Regions from separate parts of the Labrys sp. F242 genome, predicted to be linked through region 2. Evidence: riboswitches for the same ligand, from Rfam matches in the RefSeq annotation. Region 2 holds a riboswitch; each other region holds the start of a gene.
The links. A riboswitch is a leader RNA that binds a small molecule or an ion and turns the genes downstream of it on or off. The one in region 2 is predicted to bind cobalamin.
Positions count from the first base shown of each region.

Region 1: it holds a riboswitch for cobalamin, as region 2 does, so the genes downstream of both, ACZYTC_RS04000 (ABC transporter substrate-binding protein) here and ACZYTC_RS06190 (ribonucleoside-diphosphate reductase subunit alpha) in region 2, are expected to answer to the same signal.
Region 3: it holds a riboswitch for cobalamin, as region 2 does, so the genes downstream of both, ACZYTC_RS00535 (DUF1636 family protein) here and ACZYTC_RS06190 (ribonucleoside-diphosphate reductase subunit alpha) in region 2, are expected to answer to the same signal.
Region 4: it holds a riboswitch for cobalamin, as region 2 does, so the genes downstream of both, ACZYTC_RS17260 (CbtB domain-containing protein) here and ACZYTC_RS06190 (ribonucleoside-diphosphate reductase subunit alpha) in region 2, are expected to answer to the same signal.

Region 1 covers NZ_JBVASG010000001.1:851,289-859,427, reverse strand. The annotation lists gene ACZYTC_RS04015 (class I SAM-dependent methyltransferase) at 1-145, opposite strand, end outside; gene ACZYTC_RS04010 (ABC transporter ATP-binding protein) at 181-984, opposite strand; gene ACZYTC_RS04005 (FecCD family ABC transporter permease) at 981-2,003, opposite strand; gene ACZYTC_RS04000 (ABC transporter substrate-binding protein) at 2,005-3,048, opposite strand; cobalamin riboswitch at 3,240-3,470, opposite strand; gene ACZYTC_RS03995 (CobW family GTP-binding protein) at 3,579-4,547, opposite strand; gene recQ (DNA helicase RecQ) at 4,837-6,693, shown strand; gene ACZYTC_RS03985 (acyl-[ACP]--phospholipid O-acyltransferase) at 6,968-8,139, shown strand, end outside.
Region 2 covers NZ_JBVASG010000001.1:1,333,594-1,340,553, reverse strand. The annotation lists gene metE (5-methyltetrahydropteroyltriglutamate--homocysteine S-methyltransferase) at 125-2,473, shown strand; cobalamin riboswitch at 2,575-2,895, shown strand; gene ACZYTC_RS06190 (ribonucleoside-diphosphate reductase subunit alpha) at 3,005-5,917, shown strand; gene ACZYTC_RS06185 (ribonucleotide-diphosphate reductase subunit beta) at 6,046-6,960, shown strand, end outside.
Region 3 covers NZ_JBVASG010000001.1:107,693-115,831, reverse strand. The annotation lists gene cobG (precorrin-3B synthase) at 1-560, opposite strand, end outside; gene cobN (cobaltochelatase subunit CobN) at 557-3,985, opposite strand; gene cobW (cobalamin biosynthesis protein CobW) at 3,985-5,019, opposite strand; gene ACZYTC_RS00535 (DUF1636 family protein) at 5,016-5,399, opposite strand; cobalamin riboswitch at 5,508-5,724, opposite strand; gene ACZYTC_RS00530 (hypothetical protein) at 5,820-6,188, shown strand; gene ACZYTC_RS00525 ((2Fe-2S)-binding protein) at 6,385-6,840, shown strand; gene ACZYTC_RS00520 (xanthine dehydrogenase family protein molybdopterin-binding subunit) at 6,845-8,139, shown strand, end outside.
Region 4 covers NZ_JBVASG010000002.1:377,716-385,854, reverse strand. The annotation lists gene cobT (cobaltochelatase subunit CobT) at 1-1,686, opposite strand, end outside; gene cobS (cobaltochelatase subunit CobS) at 1,823-2,809, opposite strand; gene ACZYTC_RS17270 (J domain-containing protein) at 3,104-3,700, opposite strand; gene ACZYTC_RS17265 (CbtA family protein) at 4,169-4,933, opposite strand; gene ACZYTC_RS17260 (CbtB domain-containing protein) at 4,952-5,164, opposite strand; cobalamin riboswitch at 5,195-5,340, opposite strand; gene ACZYTC_RS17255 (histidine phosphatase family protein) at 5,473-6,027, shown strand; gene ACZYTC_RS17250 (UDP-glucose dehydrogenase family protein) at 6,143-7,459, shown strand; gene ACZYTC_RS17245 (efflux RND transporter periplasmic adaptor subunit) at 7,883-8,139, shown strand, end outside.

The DNA.
Region 1 (8,139 bases), 480 kb from region 2:
CGCGGATCGCCGCGGCCCAGGCCTCGAATTCCGGCCCTTCGGGAATATGATGCCCGAAGGCGCGGTCGAAGGTTTCCGAACGCCTCGACCAATAATCACGGATCTCTTCCTTGAGATCGAAATTCGCTGAACTGGCGCCCGTCATCCGTCGGCCCTCCTCATCTGTCGGTTGAGCCCGCGTCATGACGCAGCCGCGACCCAGCCCGGCCGCGGCACTGGAAGATCCGGATGCCGATAGCGGATGAAACAGCCACCGGTACCGTCGTGGACAACCTCAGCGGCGACACCGAAGACCGACTGGATGCGCGAAGCCGTCAGCACCTCGGACGGAGGACCGATCGCCTCGATCCGCCCCGCCCGCATCAGCGCGATCCGATCGCAGAACATCGCCGCATGATTGAGATCATGCAGGGCCGCCACGACAGTGAGGTTCTGGCGATGAACCAGATGCAGCAGGCCGATCTGGTGGCCGATATCGAGATGATTGGTGGGCTCGTCGAGAAGCAGGATTTCGGGCTGTTGCGCCAAGGCGCGGGCGATGTGGAGGCGCTGGCGCTCGCCGCCCGAGAGCGTATGCCACAGGCGAGCGGCAAGGCTGGTCATGGCAACCTCCTCCAGTGCGAGGTCGACGATGGCATCGTCCTTGCCAGACCAAGGCATGAAGGCACCCAGATGCGGCGTCCGCCCGAGCTCCACGGCCTGGCGGGCGGTAATGCGATCGGCCGTCTCGGCCTGTTGCTCGACCAGAGCGATCCGGCGCGCGATTTCGCGGCGAGCCAAGGCGTGGAGTGGCTGGCCCGACAGCAACACCTCGCCGCCCTGCGGGCGGCGGATACCGGCCAGCAGGGACATCAGGCTGGTCTTGCCCGAGCCGTTCGGGCCGATGATGCCGAGCAACTCGCCCGGACGAACCTCCAGCGATACACCCTGCAGGATCGAGACCCCGCCCGCCGACCAGGACAGATTGCGTGCCGACAGGCTCATGCCGTCGCCTTTCTCTGGCTGAGGATGAGAGCGAAGGCCGGCGCGCCGACAAGGGCCGTGATCACCCCGATCGGCAGGACCTGGCCGGGGATGATGATCCGGGACAGAATGTCCGCGACGATCATGAAGACGGCGCCGATCAGGGCGCTGGCCGGCAGCAATCGCCCATGGCGCACGCCCACCACCATCCGCGCGGCGTGCGGAATCACCAGACCGACGAAGCCGATCGATCCGACGATGCTGACCATCACCGCCGTCATCATCGCCGCGACGCCGACGAGCACGACATAAGCGCGCCGGACGGAAATGCCGAGGGATGCCGCCGATTCCGTACCGAAGGTGAAGGCATCAAGCGCGCGAGCGTGCCAGAGGCAGACCAGCAGCCCCACGGCCGTGATCGGCAGGGCCAGCCAGACATCCGGCCAGCGCACGCCCGAAAGATTGCCCAGCAGCCAGAACATGATGCCCCGCGCCTGTTCGGCATTGGCCGCCTTGGTGACGATGAAGGAGGTCAGGGCATTGAAAAGCTGAGACCCCGCCACGCCTGCGAGGATCACCGCGCCGGTTCCGCGCCCCGATCGCATCGCCAGCAAGGCGACGAAACCGAAGGCCACCAGCGCACCGAGAAAGGCGCCGGCCGGCAGGCTCAAAAATCCTGCGCCGAGGCCGAGAATGGCGACCCCGACTGCCCCCGTCGATGCCCCGGCCGAGATGCCGAGCACATAGGGATCGGCCAGGACATTGCGCAGCAGCGACTGCAGCACGACACCCGACAGCGCCAGGGCCGCGCCGCAGCAGGCCGCGACGACGGCGCGGCTCAGCCTGTAGTTCCACACGATGCCTTCATCGATGCGATCGAGAATGTAGCCGGCGCCCCACAGGCGGTTGGCCGCCGTCTTGGCCACCACCTCCATCGGGATGGCCGTCTCGCCGATGGCGGCGCCCAGCCAGAGCGCCAACACCAGCACGGCCAGCGCCAGCATGCCGATTGCCAGCAATCGCGTGACAGCGCGGTTCATCTCAACGCTTCAGGCCGAAACGCTGGATGGCATCGGCGAGCATCTCGATGCCGTCGACGACACGCACGCTCGGCTGCATGGCCTGGACGTCCATTTCCACGACATGGCCCTGCTTGACGGCCGGCATCAGGCTCGCCACCGGATCGGTCTTGAGGAAATTGAGCTTCACGGCGATGTCGTCGGCGGGATAGCGGCGACGGTCCATCCTGCCGGCGACGATGATGGTGGGATCGGCCTTGGCGACGGTCTCCCAACCGACGCTCGGCCATTCCTCCTCGCTTTCCACGATGTTCCGGACAGCCAGGACGGACATGATGTAGCCTGGGACGCTGTTCTTGCCGGCCATATAGGGATCGACATCGACCTTGGCGCTCGAAAACCAGAAGGCGGCCGAGACCTTGCCATCGCCGGCGGCGATCTTGCGGCGGGCGGCTTCCTCGCGTGCCTTCAGGTCCGCGATGACCTTCGAGCCGCGCCCCTGCACGTCGAAGATCTCGGCGAGTTCCCTGATCTCCTGATAGACCAGATCCATGGTGAAAAGGGTGCCGCGGGTGCCGTCGCCACCGCTGGAATTGTCCTTGCCGACGCAATCGGCGGGCGAAACATAGGTCGGGATACCCAGTTCCTCGAACTGCTCGGGCTTGCCGACGATGCCACTGGGGCCGACATGCCACTGGAACTGGGCGGTCACGAGGTCGGGTTTCTTGGCGATCACGCTTTCGAAGCTCGGATCATTGTCGGCCAGGCGCGGAATCTTGGCGTTGGCCTCTTCGTAGCCCGGCAGAACCGGGCCGAACCAGACGGCCGTCCCCACCACCTTGTCGGCAAGACCGAGAAGGTAGAGAACCTCCGTACCGCTCTGACCGACGGAGACAGTGCGCTGCGGAGCATGGTCGAAGGTGACGGTGCGTCCGCAATTGGTGATCTTGAGCGGATATTTGGTCGCCTGGGCGGCGGCTGGATCGATGCTCAGCGTCAGGCTGAAGCCGGCCGCAAGCATGACGGCGAAGCTCGACCAGCAGGCCTTTGCCTTGGGAAAAGTCATGACGTTCTCTCGGTTCGCGATAGGAAGATGGCGCTGTTCGGCGCAGGGCCGAAAACGGGAAACGCCCTCAGGCCAGGCTATGGCAGAGGGTCTGATGGCGCGAAGCGGAGGGAACAGGTGGGCGACGGCCCGAGATGGCGGGAAGAAACGTCACATTGTCTCCTGTTCCGGGCATCCCCGCCCGTGACATGGGATTGATCGAGATGACGGCAGGTTTCCTGGCTCGCGGATATCGGCCTTGCCTCTGCCTTCCCATGGGGTCACCCACAGTGGCATGGCGCTTTTGGCGCCACGAGGATGCTCGGCAATCCGCCTACAGTTGCGGGGGCAGCCACGGCATGGGCTTCGAGAAAGCCGGACCGTGTTCCCTATTACTCCCATCGGGCTCGCACCCGACGGAAACCGTCAGTGCCACAGTTACCGGGGTGTCCCGATCGCGGTCAAGTGAATATGCAAAGCGGGTGGCGTCCGATGGCGAGCCCTGTTTTACCGCCCCAGCACGCGCCTTCCCTCACCTGGAGCAAAACGCTTTAGGCCCGACAGGCCAGGAACCCCTGTTCGATCACGTCTTTCGGCAGATTACGCCCGATGAACACCAGACGGCTCCTGCGCTCCTCTTCCGGCTTCCAGGGGCGCTGATGATCGCCCTCGATCAGCATATGCACACCCTGCACCACGAAGCGCTGGGGATCGCCTTCGAAGGCGATGATGCCTTTCAGCCGAAGCATGTCGGTGCCGAATTGCTGCACGATCGTGTTCAGCCAGGGCATGAACTTGCCGGGGTCGAGCGGCTCGCGGGCAACGAGGGCGAAGCTGCCGACATGGTCGTCATGCTCATGGTCATGGAATCCTGCAAGAAAATCGGGTTCGGCTTCCAGGATGCGGTCGAGGTCGAAGGCACCGCGATCCAGCACCTTGTCGAGCGCGATATCGCAGCGGCGTGTCTCGTGGAGGGTAGCGGTGGGATTGATGCGGCGGATCCGCTTCACCACCCGTTCGAGTTCCCCGGCCGTGACCAGATCGGTCTTGTTGAGGAGGATGGTATCGGCAAAGGCAAGCTGCTCCTGGGCCTCATGCGCTGTCTCGATTTCGCCAAGCAGATGCTTGGCGTCGACCACGGTGACGATCGAATCGAGCCTGGTCTTGGCGCGCACATCGTCGTCGACGAAGAAAGTCTGGGCGACCGGCGCGGGATCAGCCAGCCCGGTCGTCTCGATCAGGATGGCATCGAAGCGGTCGCGCCGGCGCATCAGACCCTCGATGATGCGGATAAGATCGCCGCGCACCGTGCAGCAAATGCAACCATTGTTCATCTCGAAGATCTCCTCGTCGGTATCGACGACGAGATCATTGTCGATGCCGACTTCGCCGAACTCGTTGACGATGACAGCATATTTCCTGCCGTGGCTCTCGGTCAGGATGCGGTTGAGAAGCGTGGTCTTGCCTGCTCCGAGATAGCCAGTGAGGACGGTGACGGGTGTCTGCGGCGCGGGCTGCATGATGTCGGAATTCCTTGATCCGTTGCAGGCGCCTCGGAGCATGTCGATACCACGGGCGCCAGAATGGGCTTCATTTATATGAAACGTTATAACATAACTATCTTTATCTCGGTAGACCGTCAACATCTCGGTAGACCGTCAACGGTGTTGCGGGTGTAACCCGCATTCTGGCCGAGGGGCACATTGCCGGCATTCGCGACCGCGACCGTTCCACCGCAATTGCCTGTCAGCGTGGGAAATCGACGCGGGAGATTTTCGAATCATGGCCCCTGTCGGGTAAGTGTCCATGATGTCCCTGGAATGGAATCAGGCTCCAAAGGTGCATCCTGCAGGCATGACCCGCTCTTCTCCTCAAGATCCTCTCTCCGTCCTCAACGCCATATTCGGCTACAGCGCCTTTCGCGGCCAGCAGGAGGCGGTGGTGCGGCATGTCACCGAGGGCGGCGATGCGGTGGTGCTGTTCCCGACCGGAGCCGGCAAGTCGCTGTGCTACCAGATCCCGGCTTTGTGCCGGCGCGGCGTCGGCATCGTGGTCTCGCCGCTGATCGCCCTGATGCGCGACCAGGTCGAGGCGCTCAAGCAGGCTGGCGTGCGCGCGGCGGCGCTCAATTCCTCGCTGTCGCGCGAGGAAGCCTACAAGGTCCGCCGCTCCCTGATGGACGGCAAGCTCGACCTGCTCTACGTCGCCCCCGAGCGTGTGGCGACACAGGGTTTCCAGTCGCTGATCGCCGATGCCGACATCGCGCTCTTCGCCATCGACGAGGCCCATTGCGTCAGCCAATGGGGCCACGACTTCCGGCCCGAATATCGCGAACTCGGCGGCCTCGCCGCTTCCTTCCCCGGCGTACCCCGCATCGCCCTCACTGCCACGGCCGACCCGGTCACTCGCGCCGACATCATCGAGCGGCTCGGTCTCAACGAGGCCGAGGTCTTCGCCACCAGCTTCGACCGGCCCAACATCAGCTACGCCATCGTCGAGCGTGACAACGCCCGCCGGCAATTGCTGGCCTTCCTGGCTGCGCACAAGGGCAATAGCGGTATCGTCTACTGCCTATCGCGCGCCAAGGTCGAGGAAACGGCGCAATGGCTGAACGAGCAGGGTATCCGCGCCCTGCCCTATCATGCCGGCCTGGAAGTGGCTGTTCGCAGCGCCAACCAGGACGCCTTCCTGGAGGAGGAAGATCTCTGCCTGGTCGCTACGGTTGCCTTCGGCATGGGCATCGACAAGCCTGATGTACGCTATGTCGCCCATCTCGATATCCCGGCCTCGGTGGAAGCCTATTACCAGGAGACGGGCCGCGCAGGGCGCGATGGCCTACCCTCGGATGCCTGGATGAGCTACGGCATGGCCGATGTGGTACAGCGCCGCCGCATGATCCAGGAGGGCAATGCGCCGGAGACGGTGAAGCGGGTCGAACTCGGCAAGCTCAACGCCCTGCTCGGCATCTGCGAAACCGCCGAATGCCGGCGCAAGGCCATCCTCGCTCATTTCGGCGAGACCCATCCCGGCCGTTGCGGCAATTGCGATACCTGCCTTTCGCCGGTCGAGAGCTGGGACGGCACCGATGCCGCGGTCAAGGCGATGGCCGCGATCTACCGCACCGGTCAGATGTTCGGCGCCGCCCATATCATCGACGTGCTCACCGGCAAGGTCACGGAGAAAGTCCAGCGCTTCGGCCACGACAACCAGCCCGTCTTCGGGGCCGGCAAGGACATCGAGGCGCGTACCTGGCAATCGGTGCTGCGCCAGCTCACCGCCGCCGGCCTCGTCAATGTCAACCACGAGGCTCATGGCGCCCTGATCCTGGCCGAAGAGGCGCGGGCCGTGTTCAAGGGCGAGCGGCAAATCGTCTTCCGCCGCGACCGGCCACGCAAGAGCACCGAGGCAAAACGCGCTCGGCGGGGTGAGGTCGAGATGTCGGAACGCGACGGCGCCCTGTTCGCCGCCCTTCGCACCGAGCGCAGTCGGCTCGCCCGCGAGCAAAGCGTGCCGCCCTACATGATCTTTGCCGACACCACATTGCGCGCCATGGCGAGCGAGCGCCCCGGCACCCTGCCCGAATTTCTGGCCCTACCGGGCGTGGGGCAGGCGAAGCTGGAGCGCTACGGCGAACTCTTCCTGGAAGTCGTCAGGCGCGAAGGCTAAAGCGTTTTGCGAAGAGACGGGATCACCAAGAATCGCAAAGACGCGTCGAAACAAAGAGTTAGAGGAAATAAGCGTTCACACTTGAACGCGTTTTGCTCTAGGATGGCCACACGATATCGATGGCTCCAGCCATTGTGCAGCGGCGCACATGCCGGACCTGCGCCAACCTCCCCCGCCTTGACGCCGTTTACCATACATTTTAAGTTAGTGAACGAACGCTAACTTAAATGCGATTCTCCCGCGCCCGGTACGCGCCCATCCAGGAACCACGCCGATGCTCGCATCGCTGATGTCCGCCCGCCGCTTCTGGCCCCTGTTCTGGAGCCAGTTCTTCAGCGCCTTCAACGACAATTTCATCAAGACTGCGCTCACCGTTCTGGCGGTCTACGGCATTGCCGGGACACCGGCTATGGAAGGCAGCGACAGCCTTGTCGCCATAGCTGGCGCTCTCCTGGTCCTGCCCGGCTTATTTCTATCCGGGCTCGCCGGGCAATTGGCTGACCGCTTCGATAAGGCACGCGTGGCCGAACGCATCAAATTTGTCGAAATTGTCATTGTTGCTGTCGCGGCTATAGGTTTCGCCATCCATTCCGTTCCGATCCTGCTGGTGAGCATGCTTACCCTAGGCATTATGGGCACGCTGTTCACGCCAGTAAAATACGGCATGCTACCGGACCAGCTCGCGCCGGAAGAGCTGCCTGCCGGCAACGGCCTGATCGAGGCAGGGACCTTCCTCTCTATTCTGATCGGCATCATCGGTGCGACCTTCGTGGCACCGCATCTCCCCAGCAGCCTAGTTGCAGGGATCATGGTGGTAGTCGCCTTTGCTTGTTGGTTGTTCGCGCGCGCCATTCCTCCGACGGCCCAGGGCGCACCGGATCTGAAGATCGACTGGAACGTATTGCGCTCGAGCTACGAATTGCTGGCTATGGTGGCGGCGGACCGAAAACTGCTGGTCGGCTCGATCGCGGTGGCTTGGTTCTGGATGAGCGGTATCGTCCTGCTCTCACTGACGCCCTCACTTGCCCATAGCGTGATCGGCGGTGACGAAACGGTAAACGCCCTATTCACCACGGCCTTTTCCATCGGCATTGCAATAGGCTCCGTTCTAGCCGCGCGGCTTGCCGCCGGGCGCATCATCGTGTTGCTCTCACCGATTGGCTGCATCCTTATGGGTCTTGCCGGCGTCTATGTCGCTTGGCTCGCCTTCGGCGCCACCGCTTCACAGGAGCCTCTGTTCTTCTGGGGCTATTTCACCAGCGTGGCTGGTTTGCAGATGACGCTGGCCCTTGCTCTCATGGCGGCGGCGGCGGGGCTTTTCATTGTTCCCATCTATGCTGCCGTCCAGCATTGGGCTCCCAAAGACGAGCGTGCGCGCATTATCGCCGGCGGTAATGTGATCACCTCCCTATTCATGGTGGTGGGTGCCGGCGGCTTGGCTATCCT
Region 2 (6,960 bases):
TGCAGTCGATCCGACTGCTCGACGACGAATGCGTTGCGGCGTGCCCTAACGGTACGCCGCTCCCTCCTCGATCCGATCCATTCACCACGAACCGGGACCTATCGGTCACCGGCCGGAGACGCGCATGTCCATTCCCATTTCGACGCTCGGCACGCCACGCATCGGCCCACGTCGCGAACTCAAGACGGCCCTCGAAGCCCACTGGGCCGGAAGGCAGAACGAGACCGCCTTGCTCGCAACGGCAGCCCAGTTGCGCGCGAGCAACTGGGCTCGACAGAGCCTGCTCGGCGTTACCCATATCCCGTCCAATGACTTTTCGCTCTACGATCAGGTTCTCGATATGAGCGCCGTGGTCGGTGCCATCCCCTCTCAATATGGCTGGGAGGGTGGCTCCGTCCCGCTTTCGACCTATTTCGCCATGGCGCGCGGCAGGCGGGGCCATGACGATCGTGGCCATGAGGGCTGCTGCCATGGCGGCGGCGGTGTCCCCGCTCTCGAGATGACCAAATGGTTCGACACCAACTATCACTACATGGTTCCCGAATTTCGCCGCGGCCAGGCCTTCGAACTCGCTTCGGCCAAGCCCATTGACGAATTCAGGGAGGCCGTAGCGCTCGGCTTCCACACGCACCCCGTGCTCATCGGCCCGGTGACCTATCTGCTGCTCGGCAAGAGCAAGGACGAGGGCCTGGATCCGCTCACCCTGCTGCCAGGCCTCTTGCCCGTCTATGCCGAGATCCTGCACAGGTTGGCCGCGGCCGGCGCGGACTGGGTGCAGTTCGACGAACCCTGTCTCGTGCTCGATCTCGACGAGAACGCGCGGGCCGCCCTGCGCCATGCCTATGGCGTCCTTTCCAGCACGGTCTCCGATCTGAAGATCATGATCGCGACCTATTTCGGCGGCCTCGGCTACAATCTCGACCTGGCACTCGACCTGCCCAGCGCCGGCCTGCATCTCGACCTGGTGCGGGCGCCAAGCCAGCTCGGGCAGGCGGTCGCACGAGCCAGCGCCGACAAGGTGCTATCGCTGGGCGTGATCGACGGGCGCAATGTCTGGCGGAGCGACCTGACTGCCCTTCTTGATCGGATCGAGCCGGCGGTTGCAGCCCTCGGCCCCCACCGCGTCGTCCTCGCTCCGAGCTGTTCCCTGTTCCACGTTCCCTACGATGTCGAGGCCGAGAGCGCGTTCGATCCTGAACTCCGGAGCTGGCTGGCCTTTGCGATACAGAAAATCGGGGAACTGAAGACCCTGTCGGCAGCCCTGGTCGACGGGCGGCGGGCCGTCGCTGATGAACTCGCCCAATCGGACGCAGCAGCTGCGGCCCGCCGTGTATCCGCTCGTATACATGATGCCGGCGTCGCCGCCCGCATGGACGGGCTCACGCCGGCCATGAGCGAGCGCCGGCATCCCTACACGCTGCGCCGCCGGGCCCAGGAATGGCTCGGCCTGCCGCAATTTCCCACCACGACCATCGGTTCCTTCCCCCAGACCGACGCCGTGCGCAAAGCACGCGCTGACCACGCAAAGGGCTGGATCGACGACGCCGACTATCAGCGTTTTCTGCGACAGGAAACCACCCAGGCGATCACTTGGCAGGAAGAGATCGGCCTCGACGTTCTCGTGCATGGCGAATTCGAGCGCAACGACATGGTGCAGTATTTCGGCGAGCAACTGGCCGGCTATGCCTTTACCCAGCATGGCTGGGTCCAGAGCTACGGCTCGCGCTGCGTGCGCCCGCCGATCATCTATGGCGATGTCTCGCGTCCCCGGGCCATGACGGTGGAATGGGCACGCTTCGCACAATCCCTGACCAAGCGTCCTGTCAAGGGCATGCTGACCGGACCGGTCACCATGCTGCAATGGTCCTTCGTGCGGGACGACCTCGAGCGCGAGCAGGTCTGCCGGCAGATCGCCCTCGCCTTGCGCGACGAGGTCGGCGATCTGGAACGGGCCGGCATCCGCATCATCCAGATCGACGAGCCGGCCATTCGCGAAGGCCTGCCGCTCAGACACGCCGAAAAGGAGGCCTATCTGACCTGGGCGGTCGCCTGTTTCCGCCTCGCCGCCTCAGGCGTCGACGATGCCACGCAGATCCACACCCATATGTGCTACTCGGAGTTCAACGACATCATCCATGCCGTTGGAGGCCTGGATGCAGACGTGATCTCGATCGAGACTGCTCGGTCCAAAATGGAACTTCTCGATGCGTTCCGGGCCTATCGCTACCCCAACGAGATCGGGCCGGGCGTCTATGACATCCACTCTCCCCGCTGCCCCACCGTGGCGGAGATGCGCGACCTCCTTGCCAAGGCACGCGAGCGGATCGCCGGCGATCAGCTCTGGGTCAACCCCGATTGCGGCCTGAAAACCCGCAGCTGGGACGAGGTCCGCCCGGCCCTCGTCAACATGGTTGCCGCCGCCCGCAAACTTCGTGAAGAGACCGCTCCAGCGAGAGTGGCGGCGTCCGCGTGAAAAACCTGCCGGGGGACAAATTTCGTCCTCCGGCACGCCTTGTCCCCGTTGAAAAAAAGGGCATCATACACCATGTATTGACATAGAGACACCCAGGCATACTAGATGCTGTATCCACAGGTCCTCGGATTCGCTGTCCGAGGCTAAGAGGGAATCCGGTGAGCCCGAGAGCAAAGCGCGTTTGGTGAAAACGCACTTTTCCTCGAACTTTTTGTTCGACGCGTCTTTGCGATTTGAAGCGACGCTTTCAAAACACAAGACGCTCTAGGGCAAAGCCGGGGCTGCCCCCGCAACTGTAAGCGGAGAGCGGGCTGTCGCTGTGCCACTGGCCGGAAGGCGGGTTCAACCCGCCCTTCGCCGGGAAGGCAGACAGTTCGCAACGACCCGCGAGCCAGGAGACCTGCCTGTGGCTGGTTATCGTTTCCTCGGGCGGGGTGCCCCGACGGATCGCTTTGCTCGTGGCGCATATGCCTGCGCCGACGCGGAACGCGTTCCTTCGGCCCAAGCCTCCAACATTTTGGGGTTTGCCGAATGTCTTTCGATCTCGAAACTGCCACGACCACAAAGACGCCTTTTCCGGCTGCCGGCGCCGACAGGGCGAAGCCGGCCTCGGAACCGGGCTATCAGGTCATTCGCCGCAACGGCGCCGTCACGCCTTTCGATGCCTCCAAGATTTCGGTGGCCCTGACCAAGGCCTTTCTCGCCGTCGAGGGCAATTCGGCCGCTGCTTCGCGCCGGGTGCATGACATTGTCGCCGAACTCACGGCCCAGATCGTTGCCGGCCTGACCCGCCGTGCCGATGCGGGCCGAACCTTCCATATCGAGGACATCCAGGACCAGGTGGAACTCGCCTTGATGCGCGGCGAACACCACAAGGTGGCGCGTGCCTATGTGCTCTATCGCGAACAGCACGCCCAAGAGCGCGCCCTGGAACGAGCAACCGAGACAGAGGCACGGACCGCCATCGCCCCTGCCCTGCGGATGAAGACGGCGGAGGGCTCCTTGCTACCGCTCGACCACGCGCGCCTCACCGCCCTGGTGCGCGAAGCCTGCGCAGGTCTTGCCGACACCGATGCAGAGACCGTGCTGAACGAGACGCAGCGCAATCTCTATGACGGCATCAGCCAGGACGAACTGGCGATCGCGCCGATCCTCGCCGCCCGCACCCTGATCGAGACCGAACCTGATTACGCCAAGGTCAGCGCCCGGCTGCTCAACGACAAGCTGCGCCGCGAGGCGCTCAGCTTCGTCGGAGGCCGTCCCGACCAGGCGACGCAGGCCGAGATGGCGACCCGCTACGCCGAGTATTTCCATGACTATATCCGCGTCGGCATCGCCAACGAACTGCTCGACCCGGAGCTCGGCCGCTTCGACCTCGCCCGCCTTGCCGCTGCCCTCAAGCCCGAACGCGATCTCAAGTTCGACTATCTCGGCCTGCAGACACTTTATGACCGCTATTTCCTGCATGTGCGCGGCACGCGTTTTGAGCTGCCGCAGGCCTTTTTCATGCGCGTGGCCATGGGCCTGGCCTTGCGCGAGATCGACCGGGAGGCGCGGGCGATCGAATTCTATGATCTTCTCTCCTCCTTCGACTTCATGGCCTCGACGCCGACTTTGTTCAATTCGGGAACGCTGCGCGCCCAGCTCTCCTCCTGCTTCCTGACCACTGTGTCCGACGACCTCGAAGGTATCTTCAAGGCGGTGAAGGACAATGCGCTGCTCGCCAAATATTCCGGTGGCCTCGGCAATGACTGGAGCAATGTGCGTGGGCTCGGCGCCCATATCAAAGGCACCAACGGCGAAAGCCAGGGCGTGGTGCCCTTCCTCAAGGTCGCCAACGATACCGCAATCGCCGTCAATCAGGGCGGCAAGCGCAAGGGCGCGGTCTGCGCCTATCTGGAGACCTGGCATGTCGACATCGAGGAATTCCTCGATCTTCGCAAGAACACCGGTGACGACCGCCGCCGCACCCATGACATGAACACCGCCAACTGGGTGCCGGATCTGTTCATGGAACGTGTGGAACAGGATGGCCCCTGGACCCTGTTCTCACCGGACGAAACGCCGGACCTGCACGACCTCTACGGTCCCGCCTTCAAGGTCGCCTATGAGGCGCATGAGGCACGCGCCGCGCGCGGCGAGCTCCGCGTCTTCAGGCAGATCCGGGCCATCGATCTCTGGCGCAAGATGCTGACCATGCTGTTCGAGACCGGGCATCCCTGGATCACCTTCAAGGACCCCTGCAACATCCGCTCGCCCCAGCGTCACGTCGGCGTGGTACATTCCTCGAACCTGTGCACCGAAATTACGCTGAACACCTCCCATGACGAGGTTGCCGTGTGCAATCTCGGCTCGGTCAACCTCGCTGCCCATGTCGACGCCGACGGCCTGATGTTCGACAAGCTCAAGGCGACGGTGACGACGGCGATGCGCATGCTCGACAACGTCATCGACATCAATTTCTACACCATTCCCGAGGCACGGCGTTCCAACCTCAAGCACCGGCCCGTCGGTCTCGGCATCATGGGCTTCCAGGATGCCCTGCAGGCCCTGCGCCTGCCCTATGCCTCCGAAGCCGCCGTGTGCTTTGCCGACGAGAGCATGGAAGCCGTGTCCTTCCATGCCATCTCGGCCTCAACAGACCTGGCGGCCGAGCGTGGTCGCTACCCCAGTTTCGATGGCTCGCTGTGGTCGCAGGGCGTCCTGCCGATCGACTCGGTCGGCCTGCTGGCCGAGACGCGCGACAACGCGGCCTTCGATACCGGCACGACCGTGCCCTGGGACGCCCTGCGCGAGCGGGTGAAGACCGTCGGCATGCGCAATTCCAACACCATGGCGATCGCGCCGACGGCGACGATCTCCAACATCTGCGGCGTGTCCCAGTCAATCGAGCCGGCCTATCAGAACCTCTTCGTGAAATCGAACATGTCGGGCGATTTCACAGTGGTGACCTCGGCCCTGGTCCACGATCTCAAGGCACGGGGCTTGTGGGACGAGGTCATGATCTCCGATCTCAAATATTTCGACGGCTCTCTCGGCCAGATCGATCGCATCCCCGAAGAGCTGAAAGCGCTTTACGCCACCGCTTTCGAGATCGACACCGCCTGGCTGATCGAAGCCGCGGCGCGTCGGCAGAAGTGGATCGACCAGGCCCAGTCGCTCAACCTCTATATCGCCAATCCCTCCGGCAAGAAGCTCGATACGCTCTACCGCCTGGCCTGGAAGCGTGGCCTGAAGACGACCTATTACCTGCGCTCGCAGTCGGCCACCCATGTCGAGAAATCGACGCTGAAGGGCACCGACGGCAAGCTCAACGCCGTCTCTGCCACGGTGCCGCACGCGGCCGCGCCGATCCTGATCGAGACTCAGCCGGAAACACTGCAGTCGGAAGCGTGGGGCAAGGCCTGCTCCATCCACGACCCCGACTGCGAAGCGTGCCAGTGAGCCGAGAACGAGGTGCGATTTTTCCCTTTCGCGCCTTGCTCTCCAACTCTTTGTTTTGACGCGTTTTCTTAAGCGAAAAGTCTATCAACTTTTCTGGAAAACGCTCTGAGGATAAGAAAACGATGACGATGCTCGACTGGTCCGAACCCACCTCGCCCGCAGCCCAGCTTCCCCTGCCACAGAGCACGGCGGATGCGACCGGCCTCGGCGCGATCGACCGCAAGGGCGGCCGTGTCACGGTCGACGAGAAACGGATGATCAATGCCCGCGCCGACGTAAACCAGCTCCTGCCGCTCAAATACAAATGGGCCTGGGAGAAATATCTCGCCGGCTGCAACAACCATTGGATGCCGACCGAGGTATCGATGCAGGCGGACATCGCGCTGTGGAAGTCCAAGGACGGCCTGACACAGGACGAGCGGCGCATGCTCAAGCGCAATCTCGGCTTCTTCGCCGCCTCCGAGAGCCTGGTCGCCAACAATATCGTCCTGGCGATCTACCGCCACCTCACCAATCCTGAGTGCCGGCAATATTTGTTGCGTCAGGGTTTCGAGGAGGCCGTACATACTCACACCTTCCAATATATCGTCGAGAGCCTCGGGCTCGACGAGGGCGAACTCTTCAACATGTATCGCGAGATCCCCTCGATCACCGACAAGGCGGCCTGGGCGCTCAAGCATACCCAGCATCTCGACGATCCCGATTTCAAGACCGGCACGCCGGACGCCGACCAGGCCTTCCTGCGCGATCTCGTCGCCTTCTACGTCATCTTCGAGGGCATGTGGTTCTATACCGGCTTTGCCCAGATCCTCTCGCTCGGCCGGCGCAACAAGATGGTGGGGATCGCCGAGCAGTATCAGTACATCCTGCGCGACGAGAGCATCCATCTGAACTTCGGCATCGACGTGATCAACCAGATCAAGATCGAGAACCCGCATCTGTGGACGCTGACCTTCCAAGCCGATCTCCAGCAGATGATCCGCGAAGCCGCTGAACTGGAGGCCGCCTATGGCCGGGACACCATGCCGCGCGGCTTCCTCGGC
Region 3 (8,139 bases), 1.2 Mb from region 2:
TCCAGGGCTTCTTCCACCCTCACCCGTCCGAGTACTTCCCCACCGGCGTCCAGGCGGAGATGCCCGTCATCCTCGGGCCGGAGGGCGATATCGGCCTCGACGCCGTCAAGCGGCAGCACGCCGCCTCCGTCGAGCAGAAAGCCGAACTTGGCCGGGAGAGAATGGAAACGCTCGTTTCCAATCAGCCTCAGCTCCAGCGCTCGGATCATAGGGTGCACGTCAACAGGCGCGCTCGGATCGAGCCCGGCGAGCGGGCTTGCAATCACGTTGCGGACCTGTTCGGCGGCAGCACTGGCATCGAGCAGGCCCAGTTCGGCAAGCCGGTCGAGCAAAGGCTGCAGGGTTTCGTCGCTGACGCCGCGCATCTGCAGATTGGCACGGGAGGTCAGATCGATCAGGCCATTGCCGAAGCGCCGGGCAGCCTCGGCCAGCGCGGCCGCGCGTTCCGGGCTGAGATCCCCGCCGGTGAGACGTACCCGCACGATCAGTCCGTCCCCCGAGCGCATCGGCCTGAGCGCGCCCGGACACCAGCCCTTGACCTGATTGGACGGCTCGCTCACGCCGCTCTCCCAGCTTCGTCCAGCAGGCGGCTGGCCGAATTGCGACGCGGCTGCCACAGCCCCCGGCGGATCGCTTCCGCCAGCCGCGCCCGGATCGCCCGACCCGCAGCGGGATTGGCTGAAGCGAGGAAGGCCGCAACCTCCTCGTCCTCGACATAGGCTTCGTGCATGCGGTCGAAGGCGGCATTGGTGACGATGCCAGCCGTCGCCGAGAAGGCGAACAGCGAATCCATGGCATTGGCCATCTCGGCGGCCCCGGCATAGCCATGCACCATCATGCCGTCGATCCAGCGCCGGCTGGCGGCCCGGCCATGCACGAGGCGGCCGACCTCCTCGCCGAGGCTGCGCAAACGCGGCGCCTGCGGATTGGAGAGATCGGCGTGATAGAGGGCGGCCTTGGCACCGAGTGCTTCCAGCGCCGCCGCAAAACCGCCCTGGTAGGCCGCGAAGGTGACGTCGTCGAGGATGTCGATCTCGCGATGATCCTGGCCATGGACATGGGCATCGGCCGAGGCGACCCGCTCAGCGAAGATAGCCGGTACGGCATCGCCGTCGATGCCGGCGCCATAGGCATGACCGCTGGCGGCGAGATAATCACGCCCGAGATCGGACCGCGTCTCCCAGGCTCCCCGCGCGATACGGTCGGTGATCCCGGCGCCATAGGCTGATGGGGCAGCGCCGAAGATGCGCAGCGGGCGCTCGCCGCTCGCCTTCGCCGTGGCGGCCAGCGGATTCCATTCCGCGCTTTCCTCCAGGGCGGCGACGGCCCTGACCGCTTCGTCGAACAGCGCGATCTGCTGGGCGAACACATCGCGGAACAGGCCTGATATGCGCAGGGTCACGTCGACGCGCGGCCGGTCGAGCCGCGCCTGCGGCAGGATCTCGAAGCCCGAGACGCGATTGGAGCCGTTGTCCCACACCGGCTTGACGCCCAGCAGGGCCAATCCTTGAGCGAGATCGTCGCCACCGGTGCGCATGGTCGCCGAGCCCCAGAGGTCGAGCACGATACGTTTGGGATAATCGCCGTGATCCTGCAGATAGCGCTGGATCAAGGCATCCGCCGCACGCGATCCAATCGCGTAGGCGGCACGGGTCGGAACCGCCCGTGGGTCTGTTGTGGTGAGGTTACGTCCGGTCGGCAGCACGTCGGCGCGCCCGCGCGTCGGCGCCCCGGCGGGGCCGGGCCGCACGAAAAATCCGTCGAGGCCGGCGAGAAGGCTTGCCATTTCGCTGTCACCGCAACTGTCGAGCCGAGCGGCCAAAACCGGACGCTCCTCCTCGCCGCAGGAGGCAGCCAGGACATCGAGGAGGTGGGCGCTCTCCTCCGGCCGACGCCCGAAGACATGCAGCCCGTCGCGGATCTGCAATTCCTTGACGTCGCACAGGAAGGCATCGAGGCGCGCCAGCGTCTCGTCCTCGTCGAGGCCGGGAGCGATGCCGCATTCGGCGCTCAAGCCTGTTTCGACGGCTCGCTCGAGGATCTCGCGCCTGAGATAGGCCATGCGGCGCGGGTCGAGGCCATCGGCGCTGGCATATTCGTCGATCAGGCGCTCCACCTCGATGGCCCCGCCGGAAAGGCCAGCCTCCCGCAAGGGCGGGGTGAGATGGCCGATGGTGACGGCGCCGAGCCTGCGCTTGGCCTGTGCCGCCTCGCCGGGATTGTTGACGATGAAGGGATAGAGCACCGGCACGGACCCTGCAGCCAGTTCAGGAAAGCACTGGGCAGATAGGGCCGCCGCCTTGCCTGGCAGCCATTCGAGCGTGCCATGCGTGCCGAGATGGATCATCGCGTCGATGCCGAAAGCCTGGCGCAACCACAGATAGAAGGCGAGATAGGCATGGCGCGGCGGCAGATCGGGCGAATGGTGGTCGCCCTTGCGGTCAAGGGCCGAGCCGCGATCGGGCTGCACTGCCACCGCGACATGGCCGCAGAGATGGCCCGCAAAGCGGAAGGCGCCGTCGAGGCAAAGCGGATCGGCTGATGGATCGCCCCACTGGGCCGCGAGCTTGTCCCGGAGGGTAACGGGAAGGGTGTCGAGCCAACTCCGGTAAACCGCGAGCGGGAGGGAAAGCTCCCTGGGATCGGAGGCTTCCGGCGTGCTCTTATCGGCCGTGTTTCCGAGGGCAGGCTCGAGGCTTGCAATCCCAGGAAGAGATCGGCCCAACCGCTCCAGCAGATCGGCACCGCTTTGTGGCAGATCACCAACTACATACCCCTCGTCGCGAAGCCGCTCCAGGATCGCCAGGGCCGAGGCGGGCGCATCGAGGCCAACGGCATGGGCGAGACGGCCGTCTGCACCCGGATAGTTCGAGAGGATCAGGCCGAGCCTGCGCTCCGTCCGCGCCTTGGCGGCGAGACGGGCCCAGGCGGCGGCCTTGGCGGCCACGGCGGCGATGCGCTCGTGATGGGGAGCATGGGCGAGACGGCTGAAGGTGCCCTCCTCGCGTTCGGCCTTGAAGGAGATCACGCCAGCCGAAAGGCGGCCATCGAGTTCCGGCAAGGCGACATGCATGGCAAGGTCGCTGGCCGACAGCCCGCGGGTCGAGGCTTCCCAGGCCTCCTGCGCCGAGGAGGAGGTGATCACCTGCAGGACGGGGCAGCCGGCCACGTCCAGCGGCGAAGCACCGTCGTCGGCCAGGGCCGAGAAGGCAGTGGCATTGAGGATCACCCGGGGCTGAAGGTCCTCAAGCTGCCGGCGCACCCATGCCGCCGTTTCCCCATCCTTGAGCGAACCGACATAGAGGGCGGATACGGCGAGGCCCTCGGCACCGAGGGCCAGCGTCAAGGCCTCGATGGGAGCAGTGTCGGCTGAGAGCAGGATGGAGCGATAGAAGAGGATGACAGCGCGCCCATACCCTCTCCTCGATGGGGAGGGTCGAGGCGAGGACGCCTGCGCTCCAAGGAACACCCCATATTTCAGCACGGCGACCGGTGCTTCCGGCTCGCCGAAATCGAAACCGCCCAGCCTTGCGGCATAAAGCAGCGAGGCATGGGCATTTTGCGGGCCGCCTTCACGCCAGTAATGCGCGAGCCGGTCCAGGGCATCCTGGGGCACGGTGGAGAGCTGGGACAGGCGTCCATCGGGCCTATCGTCACCGGGAATCAAGGCGAGCGCAATGCCATTGTTGCGTGCCGTCGCGGCCAGTTCCTCCGCGCCATAGCGCCAATAATCGAGTCCGCCGAGCAGGCGCACCACGATCACCCTGGCATGGCGAGCAGTCTTCTCGATATAGAGGTCAACAGACATCGGATGGCGCAGCTTCTGCAACGGCGCCAGGCGCAAATCGTCAAGGCCGGAAGCGGCCGCCAGAGCGAGGTCGCTATCGGTCAGCGAGGCGAACACGATCGCGCCGGGTGCCTGACCCAGATCGATGGCGGCCTCGCTGGCGTCGAGCGAACGCGTATCGGCCGGCAGCAGATGCATCAGCCCTCCAGCGTCTTGCGGATGCCGGCCTGGTCGATACCCTTCTCGCCGATGATGACGAGGCGGCTCGAACGGGTTTCCTCCGGCGCCCAGGCGCGGTCGAAATGCTGCGAGAAACGGGCGCCGACGCCCTGGACCAAGAGGCGCATCGGCTTGCCGTCGACAGCGACGAAGCCCTTGATGCGCAGGATATCATGTTCCTCGGCCGCCGCCTTCAGCTTGTCCACCAGGGCCTCGGCATCGAGAATGGCGGGCAGGTCGACGATGAAGGTATCGAAGTCGTCGTGGTCGTGCTCGGCCTCGTGGTCGTGGTGGGAGGGACGCGCCTCCAGATCGTTCTCGGCCGCGGCCCCGAGGCCGAGCAGCACGGCGGCATCGATGCGGCCCTCGGAGGTGCGCACCACCTTGACGGCGCGCGGCACCGTCTTCTCGATGTCCTTCTCCACGCTGTCGGCTTCGCCGGCGGAAAGGAGATCGGCCTTGTTGAGCACGACGAGGTCGGCGCAGAGGAGCTGGTCCTCATAGACCTCCTCGAGCGGATTGTCGTGGTCGAGGGAGGCGTCGCCCTCGGCCTGGCGCTTGAGCTCTTCCGGATCATCGGCAAAGCGTCCGGCCGCAACCGCGGCGCCGTCGACCACGGCGATGACGCCGTCGACGGTGACACGCGAACGGATCGCCGGCCAGTTGAAGGCCTTGACCAGCGGCTTGGGCAGAGCGAGGCCAGAGGTCTCGATCACGATATGCTCGGGCGGGTTGGGGCGCGACAGCAACATTTCCAGCGCCGGCACGAAATCATCCGCCACGGTGCAGCAGATGCAGCCATTGGCGAGTTCGACGATGGCGTCTTCCGGGCAGCTCTCGATGCCGCAGGACTTCAGGATATCGCCGTCGACGCCGACATCGCCGAACTCGTTGACGATCAGCGCCAGCCTGCGGCCATTGGCGGTGGCCAGCAGATTGCGGATCAGCGTTGTCTTGCCGGCTCCGAGAAAGCCGGTGACGATGGTGCAGGGAACTTTGGTGTGCGCGTTCATTCGGCGGCGTCCTTGAGAGTTGGCATGGGTGGAATGCGCGCGATCATGCTGCGCTTGAAGACTTCAGGACGGCCGCGCCAGGGCATCAGGCCGTCGGTGGAATGGGCCAGCAGGCTGACGCCGGTGAGGACGTCGGGGCCGCTCTCGGCACTGAGATCACCGAAGACATAGGTCCAGGTACCTTCGGCCGTGAGCGCCACCGTGCAGGAACGCTTGCAATTGCCCAGACATTCGACCCGCTGCAACTCGACGCCTTCAGGCAGCATGCCGGCGAGCGCATCGCGCAGCCGTGCCCCCTGGCGCGGCGCGTCGGGATCGTCGCCCTCGCGCCTGCAGGTCACGCAGACGAGCAGCCGAACTGGAAGAGGTGTTTGTGGCATCGGCCCTGTTCATCGCCGCCGAAGCGGATGGAGGGCGCGGGACCGACGGCGAGGCCGACGATCGTCCGGGAAAACGGAACCGGCCTCCGAGGCGCCCCGCCCGGACCGATGACAAGGTTGCGAACGGCAGGTCTCCTGGCTCGCAGCTCATCGCCCCCCGCCGCCTTCCCGGTTACCCAGTGGCCTCGAGGCGGGGCGCTCGCCGCTTACAGTTGCGGGGGCAGCCGCGGCTTTGGCATCCAAGGCAGCCATCGACTGGCTGCTCTTCATCCGCACCGCATTCCCTCTTCTCTCATAACGAGAGACCGATCGTGGCTGACATAAGGGGTGTGCGGACGGGCTTGTCAATGTTCCCGCTTCCAAAGCACGCGCAAAATCCGGCATAAAGGGCGGCGACGTCGCCACACCAACGAGGTTGCCATGCCCGAAGAGAAGCTGCCGCCGATACCGTCATCCGAGCCGCAGAAGATCGACGTCATCTTCCGCGGCGGTTCGGTGACGGCCATCGGCGTCGTGCTCGCCTTCTCGCTGGGCTTTCTCAACAACTGGGCATCGCAGCCAGGAACCTGGATCCCGGAAGACCTGGCCGCCGTCTTTCTCATCGGGGGCGGCATCATCTTCCAAGTCTGGGCGCTGGCCGGCATGCTCTCGGTCAAATCACTGGAGGCGCCAGTCTATCGCCGCATCGTGCGCACCTTCATGATCGGCCTCATCCTCGTATCGGTCGGCGTCCTCGTCGCCATCGCCGGCGACGCGCTCGGCTACAGCCGGATCTGGTTCAAGCAATAGGCCGGGGGGCCCTTCGCAACTGGCGGCCGCATTTCTCGACCGTTTCCAGACTGCACAAACTCTCACGTCTGCGTTACCCGTCACCCCGCCGCCATGATTGCCGCCACAATTCTGCCTTCCCGCAATCGCCCACCAGAAGGCCGACGCCGATGGGCCCGGCACTTCTGCCCGGCATCAGCCGCTGGAAGGCCTGCCCATGGTTGCCATCACCGTCAATTCGACCGTCCACCGGCTCGACATCGAGCCCGAGACCCCTCTGCTCTGGGTCCTGCGCGATGAACTCGGCCTCACCGGCACCAAGTTCGGCTGCGGCATCGCCCAATGCGGCGCCTGCACCGTCCATGTGAACGGCGCCGCCATCCGTTCCTGCCAGACCCAGATCGGTGACGTCGACGGCGCCACCATCACCACGATCGAAGGCCTGTCGGCGGACGGCAAGCATCCGGTCCAGCAGGCCTGGCTCGCCGAGGACGTGCCGCAATGCGGCTATTGCCAGTCGGGCCAGATCATGGCCGCCGTCGCCTTCCTGAAGGATACGCCCACCCCTACCGACGCGGATATCGACAACGGCATCACCAATATCTGCCGTTGCGGCACCTATCCGCGCATTCGCGCCGCCATCCATCGCGCCGCCGAACTGATGAAGGGATGAGGCCATGAACGCAATCGACCGCACGCCCACCGCGCTGAGCCGGCGCAGCTTTCTCGCCATCGGCCTCTCTGCCGCCGGCGGCCTGATGATCGGCGGGCTCATCCCCGCTGCATCACAGGCCCTTGATATCGCCGACCAACCCTGGGGCGGTGCTTCCACCGACGGCGAGATCAATGCCTGGATCCTGATCGAGCCCGACGACACCGTGATCATCCGCGTGGCGCAATCGGAAATGGGCGAAGGCATCTTCACGGCCCTGCCGATGATCGTCGCCGAGGAACTTGGTTGCGACTGGGCCAAGGTGAAGCCCGAATATGCCTCGGCCAACCGGAATTTGCGCGAGAACACCGTCTACAAGCGCATGGGTACCGGTGGTTCGGGCGCCGTGCGCCGCTCGCGCGAATTCCTGCAGGCAGCCGGCGCCAATGCCCGCGAAAGGCTGGTGCAGGCTGCTGCCTCGCGCTGGCAGGTGGCGGCCGAAAGCTGCAGCGTCGATGCCGGCAAGGTGCTGCATCAGGCCAGCAATCGCAGCCTGCGCTTTGGCGAGCTGGCCGGCGAGGCTGCCAAGGTCACGCTGACGAGGGAGCCGGCCATCAAGACGCCCGAACAGTTCACGCTGATCGGCAAGCCGCTGGCGCGTCTGGATACGCCGCCCAAGCTGACGGGGGCGGCGCAATTCGGCATCGATATCCGCCTGCCTGACATGGTCTATGCCGCCGTGGTGACCTGTCCCGTCTTCGGCGGCCGCGTGAAATCCCATGACGAAGCCGCCATCAAGGGGCGCCGCGGCATCCTGGCGGTGGTGCCGATCGAGGGCGGCCTCGCCGTGGTGGCCGACCGGTTCTGGCGCGCCAAGGAAGCGGCACTCGCCTTGCCCGTGATATGGGAAGAAGGCTCGGCCGCCGATACGGACAGCAAGGGTTTCGATGCCGACTATGTCGCAGCCCTCGACGGCCCCGCCGTCACGGCGCGCAAGGAAGGCGATGTCGACGCCGCCCTCGCTCGCGGCAAGCGTGTCGACGCCCTCTACCAGGCGCCGCATCTGGCCCATGCGCCGATGGAACCGCTCAACTGCACCGCCCATGTCCATGACGGCAAGGTCGAGGTCTGGATGGGCACGCAGAATCCCGACATGGCGCTCCAGCTCGCCGCCAAGGCGGCCGGTGTCGCGCCCTCCGAGGTGGAGATTCACAATTGTTTCCTCGGCGGCGGCTTCGGCCGGCGCGCCGTCAACGACGAACTCGTGCAGGCCGTGACGGTGTCGAAGGCGGTGGGCAAGCCGGTCAAGCTGGTGTGGAC
Region 4 (8,139 bases), on a different contig from region 2:
GCGCTCCAGATAGTTGCCGGTGTTGACCGACAAGGTGGAATCGTCGACCGGGGCGCCGTCTGAGATCACCATCAGGATGCGCCGGCTTTCGAAGCGCCCGAGCAGGCGCTGATGGGCCCAGGCGAGCGCCTCACCGTCGATGTTCTCCTTGAGCAGGCCCTCGCGCATCATCAGGCCGAGATTCTTGCGGGCGCGGCGCCAGGGCGCATCGGCCGATTTGTAGACGATGTGCCGGAGATCGTTGAGACGGCCCGGGGAGGCCGGCTTGCCTGCTTGCAGCCAGCTCTCGCGGGACTGCCCGCCCTTCCAGGCCCTGGTGGTGAAGCCGAGAATCTCCACGCGCACGCCGCAGCGCTCCAGCGTGCGCGCAAGGATGTCGGCACAGGTCGCCGCCACCGTGATCGGGCGTCCGCGCATCGAGCCAGAATTGTCGATCAGCAGCGAGACCACCGTGTCGCGGAAATCGGTGTCGCGCTCGTGCATGAAGGAGAGGGCGGAGGTCGGATCGATGATGACGCGCGACAGTCGCGCCGGGTCGAGCATGCCTTCCTCGAGATCGAAATCCCAGGAGCGATTCTGCTGGGCCATCAGGCGGCGCTGCAGCCGGTTGGCCAGGCGTGCCACCACGCCCGACAGGCTGGAAAGCTGCTTGTCGAGATAGGCGCGCAGGCGATCGAGCTCCTCGGGGTCGCACAGATCGGGCGCCTCGACGATCTCGTCGAAACGGGTGGTGAAGGCGCGATAGTCGCTGGCCCGCCGCTCGTTGTCGCGATGCTCGGGCGGCCGCCAGGGCTGGGCAGCCTCTTCGGCGTCGCCGGTCTCGGTGTCGTCGGGCATGTCGGAGGAGGGCGACTCCGCATCCTGCGTCTCGCCGTCCTGGGAATCCTCGTCCTCGGTCTCGGTTTCCTCGAGCTTCATGGAGTCGGAATCGTCCTGGACCTCGCCCTGGTTCTCCTGGTTCTCGCCCTCCTGCTCGCTCTCGGCGTCATTGTCGCGATCGTCGGAGTCATCCGTGTCGGCCTGCGCCTCTTCGGACAGGCCCATATGGGTCAGGAGGTCGTTCATGGCGCGGGCGAAGGCGCGCTGGTTCTCGATCACGCTGTCGAGGCGCGCCAGATCCTTGCCGGCCTTTTCCTCGATGAGCGGGCGCCACAGATCCACCAGCTTGCGGGCCGGCTCCGGCGGAGCGAGGCCGGTCAGCTTCTCGCGCACCATCAAAGCGAGGGCATCCTCGACCGGAGCCTCCTCGCGGGCGCGGATGTCCTCATATTTGCCGCCGCGGAAATAGCGGTCCTCCAGCATGGCGGTGAGGTTGTTGGCCACGCCCGTCATGCGGCGCGAGCCGATCGCCTCGCAACGGGCCTGCTCGACCGCATCGAACACGCTGCGCGCCTGCTCGTTCTGGGGAGCATGCCGGCGATGGACGGCCGGATCGTGACAGGCGAGCCGCAGGGCCATCGCATCGGCCTGGCCGCGCACGATCGCCGCGACATGGGCGTCGAGCTTGCGCGGCGGCTCGGCAAGGCGCGCCTTGTCCGCCATCAGCATCGGCTTTTCCGAAGCGAAGGTCACTTCGAGATCCGGCTTGCGGGCGATGGCGCGCAGGGCCCCGGCCACCGAACGCTTGAAGGCGTCGTTGGGAACATCCTTGGGCTTTTCGCCGGGCTTGCGGTTTGTCGTCATGATCCCTGTCGATCCTGGGAGCGCGGGCGTCGGCGCTGTTGGTGTGCCGGTCTTCAGACCGGCATTTCTTGCCCGCGCCGCTGCAATGCCGGTCCAGCTCCATCACTTGATGGGGCTGGGCAGACCGGCACACCCGATGTTACGTCAGCGCGACGTTCACCGAGCTCTCGGCCAGCTCCGCGCCGAAAGCGCGCTGGTAGAACTCGGCTACGAGGCTGCGTTCGAGCTCGTCGCACTTGTTGAGGAAGGTGACCCGGAAGGCAAAGCCGATATCGTGGAAGATATTGGCGTTCTCGGCCCAGGTCAGCACCGTACGCGGCGACATCACGGTGGAGAGGTCTCCATTCATGAAGGCATTGCGGGTGAGATCGGCCACGCGCACCATCTTGTTGACGATGTCGCGGCCGTTCGGGCTCTTCTGGTAGTGCTTGGCCTTGGCCAGCACGATGTCGACTTCCTTGTCATGCGGCAGATAGTTCAGCGTGGTGACGATCGACCAGCGGTCCATCTGGCCCTGGTTGATCTGCTGGGTGCCGTGATAGAGACCGGACGTGTCGCCGAGGCCCACCGTATTGGTGGTGGCGAACAGGCGGAAGGCCGGATGAGGGCGAATCACGCGCTTCTGGTCGAGCAAAGTGAGCTTGCCGGAGATTTCCAGCACGCGCTGGATCACGAACATCACGTCGGGGCGGCCGGCATCATATTCGTCGAACACTAGGGCGATGTTGTTCTGCAGGGCCCAGGGCAACATGCCGTCGCGGAATTCGGTGACCTGCTTGCCGTCTTTGAGAACGATGGCGTCCTTGCCGACGAGGTCGATACGCGAGACGTGGCTGTCGAGGTTGATGCGAACGCAAGGCCAATTGAGCCGGGCGGCGACCTGCTCGATATGGGTCGACTTGCCGGTGCCGTGATAGCCCGTCACCATCACGCGGCGATTATGGGCAAAGCCCGCCAGAATCGCCAGGGTCGTCGGCTTGTCGAAAAGATAATCGGTATCGAGGTCCGGAACGTGGTCGGAGGACTGGGAATAGGCCGGTACTTCGAGATCCGTGTCGAAACCAAACAGCTTTTTGGCCGAAACCATGATGTCCGGCAGATTGGCCGGTGTCGTTGCGTCAGTCATTATGCCTTCCTTGGCTGGCGCCAGGACGGCGCAGCCGACAATCAGTTCCAGCGGGCCGGCGGTACTGGCCCCACCGAATTTCCCAGTCTCGCCAGGCGGGCATGGAAAATTCCGCGTCGTCTCCATAGCGTTTTGTGATTTGGTGGAATCACCAAGAATCGCAAAGACGCGTCGAACCAAAGAGCTAGAGCAAAAAGGCGTTTCCGTCTAAACGCGCTTTGCTCGAGGTCGGGCGGGGATCCCCGGGATTGGAACGCGCTCCAAACCTGGAAGCCTCGCCGGTGGTGCGGGCGCTCAGCAGAGCCCAGCGCTACGCAGCGTATTATAGGCCTGGATGATCCCGCGCAATTTATCTTCGCTGGATCGGTCCCCGCCATTGGCATCGGGATGGAGGCGTTTGACCAATGTTTTGTAGCGTGCCTTGATCTCGGGGCCGCTGGCCGTTTCCGGCAGATCGAGCGCCTCGAGGGCCTTGCGTTCCAGCAATTTCAGGCGTCGCCTTTCCGGTTCCGGCGCACTCTGCGTGCGTCCGAAGCCGTGCTCGCCCTCGAAGAAGCCGAAGCCGTCATGGATCTCCGGGCCAGGTTGCGGCCCTTCGCCGCGCTTCTTGGCCCAGGGATTGACGCCCATCGTCCAGGTCGGGCGATGGCCTGTGGCGGCATCGCGCTGATAGGCGCTCACCGAGTCGTCCGGCAGGCCTGCGAAATAATTGTAGGTCTTGTTGTATTCGCGAACGTGCCCCAGGCAGAAATGCCAGAACTGGCCTTCGCGGTTGCGCCCCTTGGGCGCGCGAAATTCACCGGCGTTTCGGCAGCCGGCATGTTCGCATAGCTGTACGCTCGCCGGCTGGACCTCTTCGGCCCTTGGGCGCACCCGGATGCGATCAAACAAGGGCGAGTCCAGATCCATAATGACACACTATGCGAGGGTGAACACAAATGGGCAAGCATGAGCTTGGACGCAAGAGCGTTTTGTAATTTGAGTGAAGCATGTCAAATCGCAAGGACGCTCCAGTCGATCCAAAGGACTGGCTTGGAACCAAACAGTGAGAGCAAACAAGCGTTCATACCTGAACGCGCTTTGCTCTGGGGTTAATTGAGGCGGAATGCCGCTGCAGATTTTGAAATATGGGGTCTGCCGACCCGAAAAAGAAAGAGGCCGCCGAATGGCGGCCCAAGTCTTAGGGAGGAAACGCCCAAGGAGGGCAGTGGGGGAGCGCAAACGCGCATCCACCACGTCCGTAGAGTGATCCTGATGCGTTCATTTCGCAAGTGCGAAATGAACGAAATTTTGAAAACCGGCCCAAAACCGGGCCGGTGTTGTAAAAATGCGACGTTTGACGTGGTCGGTTGGCCTTTTTCAGCGGCTGGCGGAGGTTTGCAGCAGCTTCTGTGCTGCAACGCCGAAAGCGATCCCGAGCGTTGCCCATAGCACGGCATGGATGCCGAGCGAGGCAACGCGGAACTTCCATAGCACCGTGGCCGAGAAATCCGCCGGGATGTCGTTGACGGCCGGCAGAATCTGCATGGCGACCACCATCACCACCAGATAGGCGGCAGCCCCCACCAAGTTGGCGTTCCAGCGGCCGAGGCTGGCGGCGAGCCGGTTCGCCGTGCCCAGGGCGGCCGCCATCGTCAGCAGGGAGAGCAGGATCATGCCGAAATAAAAGGCGGTCCGCAGGCCGATCGTGTCGGGATTGCCAACGGCCGGCGGCGTCGCCGGATATTTGATCTGCGGTACCAGCATGATGGCGGCAAAACCGACGAGCGCGATCACCCCTGCTGTCGCGCGCGGGCTGAGCGTGCCGATCCGTCCCTGCGCGAAGGCGAAGACCAAAGCGAAGATGCCGCCGAGGGCTGCGCCATAGACGACCATGCCGGTCATGAGGCCGTAGCTGGACTGCACCGGCCGGCTGACCGGGTCTTCCTCATGTTCATGTGCTGCGGCCGGCTGGGAGGTTGCCGGCGTTGCGGATGGCGCCGGTGCGGCGGCGACCGCGTGGCTTTCCTCATAGGCGATAGCGGCATCGACCTGTGGTTCACCGAAGACCCAGGCGAAGCCAGACGCCAACAGTCCGGCCAGGATGCCGATCAGCATCCCCCGGATCAAAAGCGATCTAACCATGTCGTTTGCCTATGCGCCCTAGTGGCAGGGGAAGCCGAGCAGATGGCGAGCGTCGTGCACGAATTCGTGGATGTAGACGCCGGGAATCAGCGAGGTCGCGCCTTGCTCGGCGCCGACGAAATAAATGGCGAGTACGGCCAGGAGCACGGTGAAGAGCGCCCAGGGCAAGATCTCGCGGACCGGGATGGCGATCGGCTGCTGGGCGACGGGTGCCAGAGTTGCGGTGGTCATGAAAAGCTCCTTGGGATTACGCGTCCCGCTACGAGTCATGCTGCCTTGGAAGAGGTCTGACTTCCGGACGGCGCCCAAGCGCCGCCGTTCACAGTGGCGCGACCGTGCCGGATTCACACCGGCTTCCCACCCTTGGCAAAGCCCTTCCATAAGAGCCCAAGTCACGAACATGTCAATATTCCGGAAGCGACTTAGAGCATAAGTTGCGCGACTTTTTGGACGATACCATGCGTTGAAACAAAAACTTAGGGAGCATGATCCGATTGGTTCGGTCGAATCATGCACTCTAAGTCTTGGGAACTGCCGTCATGACACCACGCCTGATCCTGCTATGCCATGGGGCTACGCCTGCGGTGCGCGCAGCGGGTTTTCCCCTCGATGAGGCGCTCGATGCAAGAGGGCTGGCTGCGGCGCGGAAGCTGGAAGGGCATTTCGGCAGGCCGGCCCGCATCCTGAGCAGCCCGGCGCTCAGGGCTCGCCAGACCGCGCAGGCCCTCGGCCATGATCCTGAGGTCGATGAAGCCCTGCGCGAATGCGATCATGGCCGCTGGGCAGGGCTTGCCCTGGACGCGGTAGCGGCCGCCGAACCCGAGGCGCTCCGGGCATGGCTGACCGATCCGGATGCCTGCCCGCATGGCGGAGAGAGTGTTGCAACCCTGATTGCGCGGGTCGGCGCCTGGCTCGATGGCAGGCGGTTCGAGGGGTATACGCTCGCCGTTACCCACGCTTCGGTGCTGCGCGCCGCGGTCGTTCACGCCCTCGGGGCCGAGGCTCGTTCCTTCTGGCGTATCGATGCCGCCCCATTGGCGACAGCCGATCTCAGGCCATCCGGCCGGGGCTGGTCGCTGCGGTTGAAGGCATAGAGGCGTTGAGCAGGGCCCTCCAACGGAGTTCCTCTCTTTTTTCGTCATTGGCATGTCGCCGGGCCTTTTGTAGACACGCGTCTGACGGATTGGTCGTCCAAACAGGATTGATGTCATGCGCGTTGCAATGATCGGTACGGGTTATGTCGGCCTGGTGACGGGGGCCTGCCTCGCCGATTTCGGCCATGTCGTCACCTGCGTCGACAAGGATCCAGCCAAGATCGAGGGCCTGCTGGCCGGCCGCATGCCGATCTACGAGCCGGGCCTCGAGGATCTGGTGGCCCGCAATGTGCGTGAGAAGCGCCTGTCCTTCACCACCGAGCTTGCGCCCGCCGTCCGCGATGCCGCCGTGGTGTTCCTGGCCGTCGGCACACCCTCGCGCCGCGGCGACGGGCATGCGGATCTATCCTATGTCTATGGCGCGGTGCGGGAGATCGCGGCGGCGGTCGAAGGCTTCACCGTGGTGGTTACCAAGTCGACCGTACCGGTCGGCACCGGCGACGAAGTCGAGAGGCTGATCCGCGAAGTCCGTCAGGACGCCGATGTAAGCGTGGTGTCAAACCCTGAATTCCTGCGCGAGGGCGCGGCGATCGAGGATTTCAAGCGTCCGGACCGCATCGTGGTCGGCACGGAGGAAGAGCGGGCCAAGGAGGCGATGGCCGAGGTCTATCGCCCGCTCCATCTCAATCAGGGGCCGTTGCTGTTTACGGACCGACGCACCTCCGAACTGATCAAATATGCCGCCAACGCCTTCCTGGCGACCAAGGTCACCTTCATCAACGAAATCGCCGATCTGTGCGAGAAGGCCGGCGCCAATGTGCAGGAAGTGGCGCGCGGCATCGGCCTCGACAACCGCATCGGCTCCAAATTCCTGCATGCGGGTCCGGGGTTCGGTGGCTCGTGCTTTCCCAAGGATACGCTGGCGCTGCTGCGCACCGGCCAGGAACATGGCGTGCCCTTGCGCATCGTCGAAGCGGTGGTTGGCGTCAACGATGCCCGCAAGGCGGCGATGGCACGCCGCGTCATCGCGGCCCTCGACGGCAACATCGCCGGCAAGACGGTGGCCCTGCTCGGCCTCGCCTTCAAGCCGAACACCGACGACATGCGCGACAGCCCCTCGGTCCCGATCGTGCTCGCCCTGCAGGACAAGGGCGCCCGGGTGCGCGCCTACGATCCCCAGGCGATGGAGGAGGCGCACAAGACCCTCAGCGATGTCGATTATCGCTCCAGCGCTTATGATTGCCTCGACGGGGCCGATGTTGCCGTGATCGTCACCGAATGGGACGAGTTTCGGGCGCTTGACCTCGAACGGGTCAAAAGCCTGCTCACGCGGCCGGTGATCGTCGACCTGCGCAACATCTACCGGCTCGACGACATGAAGCGGCACGGCTTTCGCTATGAGAGCATCGGGCGCGAGGGGACGACACCCTGACCTTTTTGCGGGCGAGCTTGGCTCAGGCCCGGTGCGGCTCCCAGGACAGGGTTAAACCCCGCCCGTTTCGGGAAGGGATTGATGCGCCTGGCTTGTAAATGGCCGGAATGTGGGTCCGCCGGCGTCAGGTACCGGCGCGAGAAGCGGCGGGCCTGTTGCGGATTTGCATCAAGTCCCAACTCACGGTTGCAGGGCGGCGATCTTGATTGGATCAAAGCGGTGAGAATTATCATACTATAAGGCCCACACGGCGATTCTGCCCCGATTCCGGCCGGCCGAGCGCTGAACAGGATCTCCGAACCTGCCCTGATGGGTGCAGGCTGGGAAATCCTGCAGGATTTTCAGACGCCAGCTCCAGTGCCCGCGACAAGGCCATTAGCCATGTGGGCGGTTTGGCTGAGGCGCTTGCTTGCGAGGATGTTCATGTCGAGGTTGCGTCGCAAAATAGGTCGGCTGGCCGCCGGCGTACTGGCTTTGGCGGCCCTCGAGGGGGTGGGCACCGCGCTCGCCCAGCAAATGCCGGCCATGCCGGTGACGGTGGCCAATCCGGTCAGTCGCAAGATCACAGAATCGGTCGAGTTCACCGGTCGTTTCCAGGCCTGGCCGCAGGTGAACATCACCTCGCGTGTCACCGGCTATCTCGACAAGTCGAGCTTCGTGGAAGGGTCCCTCGTCAAGGA